Regions from separate parts of the Paenarthrobacter sp. NPDC058040 genome, predicted to be linked through region 3. Evidence: riboswitches for the same ligand, from Rfam matches in the RefSeq annotation. Region 3 holds a riboswitch; each other region holds the start of a gene.

Region 1 (3,267 bases), on a different contig from region 3:
ACCAACTCGATGTGCGGAGTTCCACCAAGGCCGTGCGGCTGGACTTCCTGGGAGCCAACGTTCCCGGACAACTTGAGCCCGCACCCCGCCAATGGGCCGTGCACACCGCCAACGGGATACTCCTCGCGGACCACATTGTGGTGACGCGCTGCGCCCAGAGCCAGTTGCGGCGGATGCTGGCTGAGCTGGGAATCGCGATCGGCCAAAACCTCGTTGCCGCCATGCGTGCGGTGGGAATGCACCTGGTGGGCGTCGGTGAAATGATCACCCCCACCCCCAAGGAAGTGCTTCGGCAGGCCAAGGCGGTTGGGCAGGCAATCTCTTTGAAGGTTGCCCTGCCCGCCGGACCCGGTATCACGGCAGGGCCTGGCATCGCGATCGCCTGACGTTCTTAAAAGCCAAAGGCCGGCACCCGGAGAACAAGTCTCCGAATGCCGGCCTCTGGTATTTAAGCGTGAAGCTTAGGCGCCAGCGCGTACATACGTGATGGGGCCCGTTGCGGTCAGCCAGCTGATCGGGTGGATACCCGTCTGGTTGCCGTTGATGCCGCCGCTGATGGCCTGGCCGTTGCCGATGTAGATGGCAACGTGGCCGGACTGGACGATCATGTCGCCCGGCTGCGGGTCGCTGACTACCTTGCCGTAGTTCAGGAACTGCATCGGAGCAAGGTCACCCACGGGGATGCCTGCGGAGCCGAGGGCGCGTTCCACCATGGCGGTGCAGTCCTGCATGATGCCGATCTGGGCGTAGGCGGAAGCAACCATGGCTGCGTTGACGCTGCCGGCCGGTGCTGCTGCTGCAGGTGCGGCAGCGACGGAGGCGGTAGCCGTGGCGGTCGCCTTGGCGGGAGCGGCAGCAACGTTGGCTGCCGCCTTCTTGGCCGGAGCCTCAACTACGGGAGCCGGCTTTTCGATGACCGGAGCGGCCACGGAGGAAACCGCGGGGCGCTCGAAGTTGATGGTGGCCGTTGAAGCTGCGGTGACAACCTTGTTGGGGGTTTCCGCAACGGTTGCGGGGCTGGAGTCGCGCTGGACCGGAGCCTGTGCGGGCGTCTCGGCAGCGTGGGCGGCGATGGAGCCGGTCAGGACCAGCCCGGAAGCTGCAGCGATGACGGCTGCCTGGCGGCCAGCGCCGGAAGCGTTGCTGGCAACGGCCTTGGAGATGGAGATGAACGGATTGGGACGCGCGATGTCCGCCTTACGACGGCCGCGAAGAATGCGTGAAGACATGAAAGAGCCTCTCCCGATGCCTGCGAGGTTAGCTGTCGGATTCGGATGGGAGTCACCCGGCCACTATCCCCCGCTGTCCAGCGGAAGCTTCGTGACTTCACCCCAAGGCGCACTCAATGGCGGCCTAAAATGGGTTCCCCGTCTCTGCCGTAGGTTTGTCTGCGAACGGATTCCGGACTGCGGCAGAGCTAGGCAATCAGGCCGGAAGTGCCTCGAAGATGGATCAGGCACAGGTACTACCGTACGCGATGATCACCGCAAAGTCACATTTGAGTAACGAGCAGGGCGCGTTGCGCGTGTCGCGGTAACCGATTCGAGATTTTCGCAGCTATGTAGAAAACCGCGTCATTCCGCGGGAGTATCGCCCTCGGCATCGTTGGAGGCAGCCAGCTTCCGGCGGGCAGTAACGGCCAGGAAGATCACGAGTCCCACGGCCACCACGGCGAGTCCCACAATGCTCCAGGGGAAGGGCTGCGAAGCCGCCGGAGCCGGCTCGCTGGAGCCGCTCCCCGGAGCTGCTGTTCCGGCGCTCGGAACCGTGGCTCCCGAAGCCGACGTGGAAGGTGAGGCACCCGCCGAACCGCTTGTCGTCGTCGTGCTTCCAGCGGCGGCAGTGAACTTGAAAGTGCCCTCAATGGGGTGCGAATCGGAGCTGACAACGCGCCACGTGACGGTGTACTCACCGGCCGGCGCGCCCTCGCGCAACTTCTGGACCGCTTGGTTGTCGATGATTTCGACCGCGCCGTCCGCCCAGTTTTCGCCGCCCGCGGTCACCGTCACACCGGAGCCGATGGCCAGCGGGCGGTTGTTGAACGTGATGGAGACCGACGCCGGAACTGCCGCCACGGTGGCACCGTTCGCCGGAGTGGTGGACTCGGCGACGTCGTGCGCGGACGCGGGGGCGGCACCAAACAGCACCGCGGAGGCGAAGGCAAGAGCAGCTACGACGGCGGCCAGAAGCGGGCGGACGGTACGCATGGGGCGGTTTCTCCTAATGTTGGCTTCCTTACAGACTAGGCGAATCGTCCGGGCGTCCCGTATCCGCAGGCATAGGATTTGAGAGCACACTCACCCGATCCCCGGAGACCTTCATGCTTAAACAAGGTTCTGCCCTCGACCGTTACTTCAAGATTTCCGAACGGGGCTCCACGTACTCGCGGGAAATCCGTGGCGGGTTCGCGACCTTCTTTGCCATGAGCTACATCGTGGTCCTGAACCCCCTGATCCTCTCCGGAGCCGATTCCAGCGGGGCATCCCTGGGCTTCACCGCGGTCGCCGCCACCACGGCGTTCGTTGCGGGCATCCTGACCATCCTCATGGGCGCCTGGGCCAAGCATCCGTTCGCGGTGGCGACAGGCCTGGGTGTCAACGCCTTCGTGGCCGTCACCGTTGCCTCGCACCCGGGGCTGACCTGGCCGGACATGATGGGCTTGGTTGTCCTCTCCGGCCTGACCATGCTGATCCTGGTCCTCACCGGCTTCCGTACCGCGGTGTTCAAGGCCGTTCCGGAAGCCCTCAAAACGGCGATCGTGGTGGGCATTGGCCTCTTCATTGCGTTGATCGGCCTGGTCAACGCCGGATTCGTCCGCCGCATCCCCGACGCCGCCGGAACCACGGTTCCCCTGGGCCTCGGCGTGGATGGCAAGCTCATGGGCTGGCCCACTTTGGTGTTTGCCGTGGGCCTCATCCTGACGATCGCCCTGGTGGTCCGCAAGGTCCGTGGCGCGATCCTGATCGGCATTGTGGTGTCCACGGCGCTGGCCGCCATCCTTGAATTCACCCTGCACATCGGGCCCAGCTTCGATGGCAAGAACGTCAACCCGCGCGGCTGGTCGCTGGTAGCCCCCACGTTGTCCGAGTGGGGCGCCCCGGACCTGTCCCTCATCGGCAAGGCCAACCCGTTCGGCGCATTTGAGCACCTGGGCTTCATCGCCGCGGCACTGCTGGCGTTCGTGATCCTCCTCAGCATCTTCTTCGACGCCATGGGCACCATGGTGGGTCTGGCCAACGAGGCCGGAACCGTGGACGAGCACGGCAA
Region 2 (3,267 bases), on a different contig from region 3:
TCCATGTTGGAGTGTCACATCTCACTCCGGCTGCCGGGCGGAACGGTGTGACCTGCGGTTTCCGCCAAAAAGTGATAAGGGCATCGGCAGGAAAACGGCGTGACAGAAGATAACGAATTTATTACCGAAGGCTTTAATCGCCTATAGTTGTCTACTAGCGCCGATACCAAAGCGTTACCTGATCTGGAGCCGAGCTCTGCCAGCAGATCAGGGGTGTTATCCACTACTGGCAGAGGCGGGGGAACCACAATCGGCTGCCTGAAGAAGCAGCCTTGGGGTGAAGTCCGCAGCAGCAGTGCCTACTTACGCAATTCCCTCCCGGGATACCTGTGTGCCGTATGCGCTGTGTGCGGGCCGGGTCTTTGCACTCTCTGATCCGAATCCGACAGCTAACTTCGCAGGCTTTCAAGAGAGGAACAGAGTTTGACATCGCAGAACGTCAGGGGCCGCCGACGCGCGTCCGGCCCCGCTGCTGAGCTGCGGCCAGCCCGCGCAGTAACGGAGATCCGGCCTCGCGACACCCAGCGTCAGGTGCGCCGCCGTAAGAGCCCGTTGCGCCAGGTTGCCGATTTCGCCGCAGCCAGTGGCGTAGGGCAGAAAGCCGGAGTGGCCTTGGCCGCTACGGGCCTTGCCCTCACTGTCGGTCTGCCGGCCACGAGCCCCGTGATGGCCACCTCCGAGTCGGGCCAAACAGAAGCCGCGCTTGCGGTAGCCGGTGGCAGCCAGCCTGAAGTTTCCGCGGCGGCCTCGGCAAAAATCGACTTCAGCCGCGCGGCGGTGGCCACCAAGGCCGATCCCGACGGCAAGCTTAAGCAACTGCTCAGCGCCCAGTCTGTTGGCAGCATCCAGGCCAGCTCGTCCAAGGGCACCCTTGGCAGCCCGCTGGATACGTTGACCACGGCCTCGCCGTTCGGCTACCGGGTCAGCCCCTTGACAGGCGGTACCGGGGACTTCCACCGCGGCCAGGACTTCGTGGCCCAGTGCGGTACGCAGGTCCACGCGGCTGCGGCCGGGAAGGTCACGTTCGCCGGCTGGCACGAGTACGGCGGCGGTAACCGCGTAGTAGTGGATCACGGCAACGGCCTCGAGACCACGTACAACCACCTGTCGTCCTTCAATGTCAAAGTAGGGCAGACCGTCAGCCGCGGCGATGTTGTGGCCCTGAGTGGCACTACAGGGGCTTCCACGGGCTGCCACCTGCACTTCGAGGTCCAGGTCAACGGCGAAGTCGTGGACCCCATGGGCTGGCTCTAAGCAAAGTCGATGGTCGTCTATCGCATTCTCGACACACCCCGTGACCTGAATGTGACATTCACGTTCAACTGTTGTACCGTCTAAAGCGCATCGGCTTTTTAGGGGGCCGATGCACTTGAGTGGATTGCCTAGCTCTGCCACCACTCAGGATCCGTTCGCAAAATTCGTCTGGCAGGGGCGGGGGAACCACTTTTGGTCTTCGAAAGAAGGCCTTGGGGTTAAGTCACAAAGCTTCCCGAAGCTCGTGGCCGGATGACTCCCATCCGAATCCGACAGCTCACCTCGCAGGCATTGGGAGAGGCTACCTACGTGTCATCACGCACTACCCCTGCGCGCCACCGCGCCGCGACGGTTCACCCGTTGAACACTCTTTCGAAGGCTGTTTCAACCAACGCCGGAACCGTTGGCCGCCAGGCCGCAGTTCTCGCCGCAGCCTCCGGCCTCGTCCTCAGCGTCGGCCTTCCGGCCCAGGCAGCTGACACGGACGTTTCCAAGGCCGAGACGAGCACGCAGCAGCTCCTCACCACCGAGGTTGTCACTGCAGAGCCCACCGCCACCGTTTCCTTCGAGAGCCCCGTCGTGGCCACCAAGGAAGCCCCGAAGATCCAGCGCGCTTCGCAGGCAACCCAGCGCTCCCAGAGCACCGGTGACCAGGCCGCAGGCGCCATCACCGCACAGTCCTCCGAAGCCAAGGATTCGGCCTCCAGCGCCGCAGCATCCGGCCTCGCCGCCATCGCCTACACGGGCATCGGCCACCCCTACGTTTGGGGCGGCACCACCCCCAACGGCTGGGACTGCTCCGGCTTCACCCAGTGGGTCTACGCCCAGGCCGGCATCAGCATCCCCCGCGTCAACGCCTGGACGGCCATGAAGCCCACCAGTACCCCGCAGCCGGGCGACCTGGTCATGCAGAATGGCGGCGCGCACGTTGGTATCTACGTCGGCAACGGCATGATGATCAGCGCACTCAACCCGAGCCAGGGAACCTTGCTCCACTCGGTGGCTTCCACTGGCACGTCTTCATTCTTCACCCTCCGCTAAAACCCGTTCGGGGTACGCCAGCATGCCCCCCAAGTGCTGGCTTGCCCACAAACCGCGTGTGTCCCCAACCGCTCGCGGAAACGAAAAGAGATTAAAAATGACCAGTGCACACAAGGTTGCACGGCACCGAGCTGAGGCACCCAAGACCAGCTCGCTCGCCGTGATCGCGAAGGCTGTCAGCGACAACGCCGGTGGCGTCGGTCGCCAGGCAGCGGTCATCGCTGCTGCTTCCGGACTGGTCTTGACCAGTGGCGTTGCCGCGAACGCTGCGGATACCAACGTCCAGCGTGAGTCCACGGCTACCACGGCCCTTGACGTCCAAGCCGTGGCGCAGTCCACCATCGCCGCTGATTCCACCGTGGCCATCTCTTACGAGAGCCCGGTTGTCACCACGGTGGAGGCTCCGGCTCCCGTTGTGGAGAAGGCGGCCCCGAAGGCGGAAGCCTCAACAGCATCCGGATCGAACGCCTCCGGTGCCAACGCCACGCTGGCAGTCAACAACACAGCTGCCGCCGCAAAGGCTCCCGCAGCTTCCAGTGGCCTCGGTGCCGCCATCGCCGCTGCGGCTTACGCCCAGCTTGGCGTGACCCAGGACTGCACCATGCTGGTCACCAACTCGTTGGCCGCCGTGGGCATCCACTTCCACGACTGGCCTGCCGGCTACCTCTCCCTGGGCCGCACCGTCAGCGCCGCCGAAGCCCAGCCCGGCGACCTCGCCTACTACGCCAACGGTGGCTACGGTGGAATGGCGCACATCGCCGTCTACGTGGGTAACGGAATGGCGGTGCACGGTGGATGGAACGGATCCACCACCGCACTCTTCAGCGTCAACGTGGGCTCCGGTCCGGTCTTCATCCGCGTGAACGGCTGACACAGCTTCAACAGGAACGCCCCGCAGGAATCCCTGCGGGGCGTTCCGCATTTAAGGCCCCAGAGGTGTCCCGCACGTGAACATTCGCCGACACTGCCTTG
Region 3 (3,267 bases):
GAACGTGGACACCCGCGAAGTAACCCGGGCCGGTGAGGACATCGCCCTGACGGCAACCCAGTTCGAGCTCCTTCGCTACCTCATGGAGAACCCCAAGCGCGTGGTCAGCAAGGCCCAGATCCTGGACCGCGTGTGGGATTACGACTTCGGCGGGCAAGCGAACATCGTGGAACTCTACATCTCCTACCTGCGCAAGAAGATCGAGGCCAACCACCCGCCCATGATCCACACTGTGCGTGGCGCCGGCTACGTCATCAAGCCCGCGGACTAAGCCTTGACCACACTCTCAGGGGTCGCCAGGAACACGCAGCGCAGCTGGTTGGACCCATCCACCTGGCACTTGCGGACGCGGTTGGTCCTCGTTGCCATGGCGCTGCTCGTCGCTATCTGCGGGGCGGTGGGCGTAGTCAGTTATGCCTCCATGGACATGGTGTTCAACCGGCAATTGGACAGGCAGTTGGAGCAGGCCTCCAGCCGGGCCAACACCTTTGGCCGACCGCCTTCGAGTTTCCCCACTGGGAGGCCGGACCCGCTCGAAGCCAGGGGCCAGGCCGCCGGCACCTTGAATGCGCGCATCAGCGGCTCCTCTGTCAGCAGCGCCGGACTCATCGACGCCGCCGGAAACCGCGCCACGCTTTCCGCCGAAGACAACCAGGTCCTGCTGGATCTTCCTTTGGACAACCGGCCCGTGGACCGGTCGCTCTCCATCGGCGATTACCGCTTGGTGGCTGTGAAGACCGCCTACGGCGATGTCATCGTCACTGGCTTGCCCCTGGCCGACAAGCAAGCCACCGAAGCTTCCCTTGTGTGGACCATGGTGTTCGTCTCGCTGGGCGGCTTGGTGCTGATCGGGCTGGCCGGAACCGTCATCATCCGCCGGACCATGCGCCCGCTTGAACAATTGTCGGAGGTCGCAACCAAGGTCTCCCGCTTGCCCCTCGACGCCGGCGAGGTCGCGCTCGCGGTGCGCGTACCGCCGTCGGCCTCCCATCCGGGAACCGAAGTGGGCAGCGTGGGCTACGCCCTCAACCAGATGCTCAACAATGTGGCCAGCGCGCTCGAGGCCCGGCAGGAAAGCGAAACCAAGGTCCGGCAATTCGTTGCTGACGCCTCGCATGAACTGCGCACTCCCCTCACCGCCATCCGGGGTTACACTGAGATGCTGCGGATGACCGAGAACTTCACCGAAGACGGCCGCAAGTCCCTGGCCCGGGTCCAGAGCCAGTCGGAACGGATGAGCACCCTGGTGGAGGACCTGCTGCTCCTGGCGCGGTTGGACGAAGGCCAGCCCCTAAAGGTCACGGAGGTGGACCTGACGCAGTTGGTCATTGAAACCGTTACCGACGAGAAAGTCATGGCGCCGGACCATGTGTGGCAACTCAAACTCCCGGATGAGCCGATCACGGTGCGCGGAGACGCCACGCAACTTCACCAGGTGCTGGCCAACCTGCTCTCCAACGCGCGGAAGCATACCGATCCCGGCACCACCGTTGTCACCGGCGTGATGCTGAGCGCGGACGGGAGCGCAGTGGTCACCGTTACGGACAATGGACCCGGCATTCCCGCGGATTTCCAGGGCCGGATCTTCTCCCGTTTTGCCCGCGCTGACGCGGCGCGGTCGGGTTCGGAAGGGACTTCCGGCCTGGGCCTGTCGATCGTGGAATCGATCGTTGGCGCACACGGTGGGAGCGTCGAAGTGACGTCCAAACCGGGACGCACAGAATTCGCCTTGCGACTCCCTTCCGTGACCAACGAACGCGTATAACGAAACCGGCAAGGCGACGCACCGGCGTCGTGATCTCTGTTACCTAAATGTGACTTAAGCAAGATCCTCCTGTACCGTCGAAAGGGTGGGTCGCCCCAAGAGGCCCACACCCGGGATGCGCCGAGCTCTGCCACTTCCCGGAGTTCCGTTCTCATCGAGGCAGAGACGGGGGACCCAGAGTCTCCGGGCCAGGCATTGCCGGCCCTTGGGGTGAAGCCGCAGCTACACGCGCGGCCGGATGACCTCATCCGAACCCGACAGCTAACTCCGCAGGCGCTGAGAGGTAATCACACATGTCTGAATTCAAGGATCAGGCGCGCCCTTCCGCGCGTCACCGCGACGATCACGATGCTCCGCTGACCAAGTCGCAGGCCGTTCTGAAGAACGCCGCACGCCAGGGCAAGGCCGGCCACCGCATGTCGGTCGTAGCCGGTGTAGTCGCCGCCGCACTCGGTGTCGCATCGCTGGGCCAAGCCGCCAACGCCGCGTTCAACCTCCCGGAACTGAGCCAGACCGCACAGACCCAGGCAGCAGCACAGGTTGACCCGCAGACCCGGGAAAACGCAGTTGCCGAGGCCGCAGCGCAGGCCGACGCCGCCAAGAAGGCCGCTGCCGACAAGGCTGCCGCTGCCCAAGCCGCAGCTGAGAAGGCTGCCGCTGACAAGGCAGCTGCGGACAAGGCTGCAGCCGAGAAGGCCGCCGCCGACCAGGCAGCCGCAGCACAGGCTGCCGCAGAGAAGGCCGCTGCCGACGCCGCCGCCAAGGCTGCAGCCGACAAGGCAGCCGCAGCAGCAGCTGCCGCCGCCGCTGCCCCCAAGGCCGTTGACGATCCTGCCGCCGCAAAGGCCTACGCAGCCAGCATCCTGGCCAGCTACGGTTGGGGCCCGGGCGAGATGACCGCCCTGAACACCCTGTGGGAAAAGGAATCCAACTGGCGCACGACTGCCACGAACGCCTCCAGCGGTGCGTACGGCATTGTCCAGTCGCTGCCAGCTTCCAAGATGGCATCCGCCGGCGCTGACTGGCAGACCAACTACCAGACCCAGATCAAATGGGGCCTGAACTACATCAAGGAACGCTACGGCTCCCCCTCGGCAGCCCTCGCCTTCCACTTGGCCAACAACTGGTACTAAGCCAAGAGACTTTCCCGATAGCCGCTCCCGTTCCGGCCGTCCGCATCACCCCCAACTGATGCGGCCGGCGGGAACCCGGGGGCGGTTTTCGCGTTCCCCCAGTTACACAGTCGCGTCACAGCTTCTGCCTAAAGCCCTCACAATCGGCGGCTCCACTCTGGATGCATGACGCTCATAGATCCCGCCACCAGCGCGTTGCCGAACCCCGCCCATGCGGGGCCTTCCGCCGCTCCTGCCTTGCCCCACCGGCAGTCCCGGCGTTCTCCTGTGGACACCCATTCCACAGTTCCCGTCCTGGACGTCACAGTTCCCGTCCACAACGAAGAAACTGACCTCGAGGAATGCCTGCGCCGCCTGCACGGGCACCTC

Evidence for each region. Region 3 has a riboswitch for cyclic di-AMP ahead of ACFVSJ_RS02940 (hypothetical protein). Riboswitches for the same ligand answer to the same signal wherever they lie in the genome.
Region 1: it holds a riboswitch for cyclic di-AMP, as region 3 does, so the genes downstream of both, ACFVSJ_RS11610 (NlpC/P60 family protein) here and ACFVSJ_RS02940 (hypothetical protein) in region 3, are expected to answer to the same signal.
Region 2: it holds a riboswitch for cyclic di-AMP, as region 3 does, so the genes downstream of both, ACFVSJ_RS16475 (C40 family peptidase) here and ACFVSJ_RS02940 (hypothetical protein) in region 3, are expected to answer to the same signal.

What each region holds. Positions count from the first base shown of each region.
Region 1 is NZ_JBHVRN010000007.1:183,425-186,691, reverse strand. Features, by position in the region: gene ACFVSJ_RS11615 (FAD-dependent monooxygenase) at 1-386, shown strand, start outside; gene ACFVSJ_RS11610 (NlpC/P60 family protein) at 462-1,229, opposite strand; cyclic di-AMP (ydaO/yuaA leader) riboswitch at 1,233-1,424, opposite strand; gene ACFVSJ_RS11605 (copper resistance protein CopC) at 1,575-2,207, opposite strand; gene ACFVSJ_RS11600 (NCS2 family permease) at 2,321-3,267, shown strand, end outside.
Region 2 is NZ_JBHVRN010000011.1:104,157-107,423, reverse strand. Features, by position in the region: cyclic di-AMP (ydaO/yuaA leader) riboswitch at 178-419, shown strand; gene ACFVSJ_RS16480 (M23 family metallopeptidase) at 424-1,254, shown strand; cyclic di-AMP (ydaO/yuaA leader) riboswitch at 1,401-1,559, shown strand; gene ACFVSJ_RS16475 (C40 family peptidase) at 1,564-2,295, shown strand; gene ACFVSJ_RS16470 (NlpC/P60 family protein) at 2,393-3,166, shown strand.
Region 3 is NZ_JBHVRN010000002.1:21,156-24,422, forward strand. Features, by position in the region: gene ACFVSJ_RS02930 (response regulator transcription factor) at 1-271, shown strand, start outside; gene ACFVSJ_RS02935 (sensor histidine kinase) at 275-1,765, shown strand; cyclic di-AMP (ydaO/yuaA leader) riboswitch at 1,874-2,055, shown strand; gene ACFVSJ_RS02940 (hypothetical protein) at 2,059-2,898, shown strand; gene ACFVSJ_RS02945 (glycosyltransferase) at 3,064-3,267, shown strand, end outside.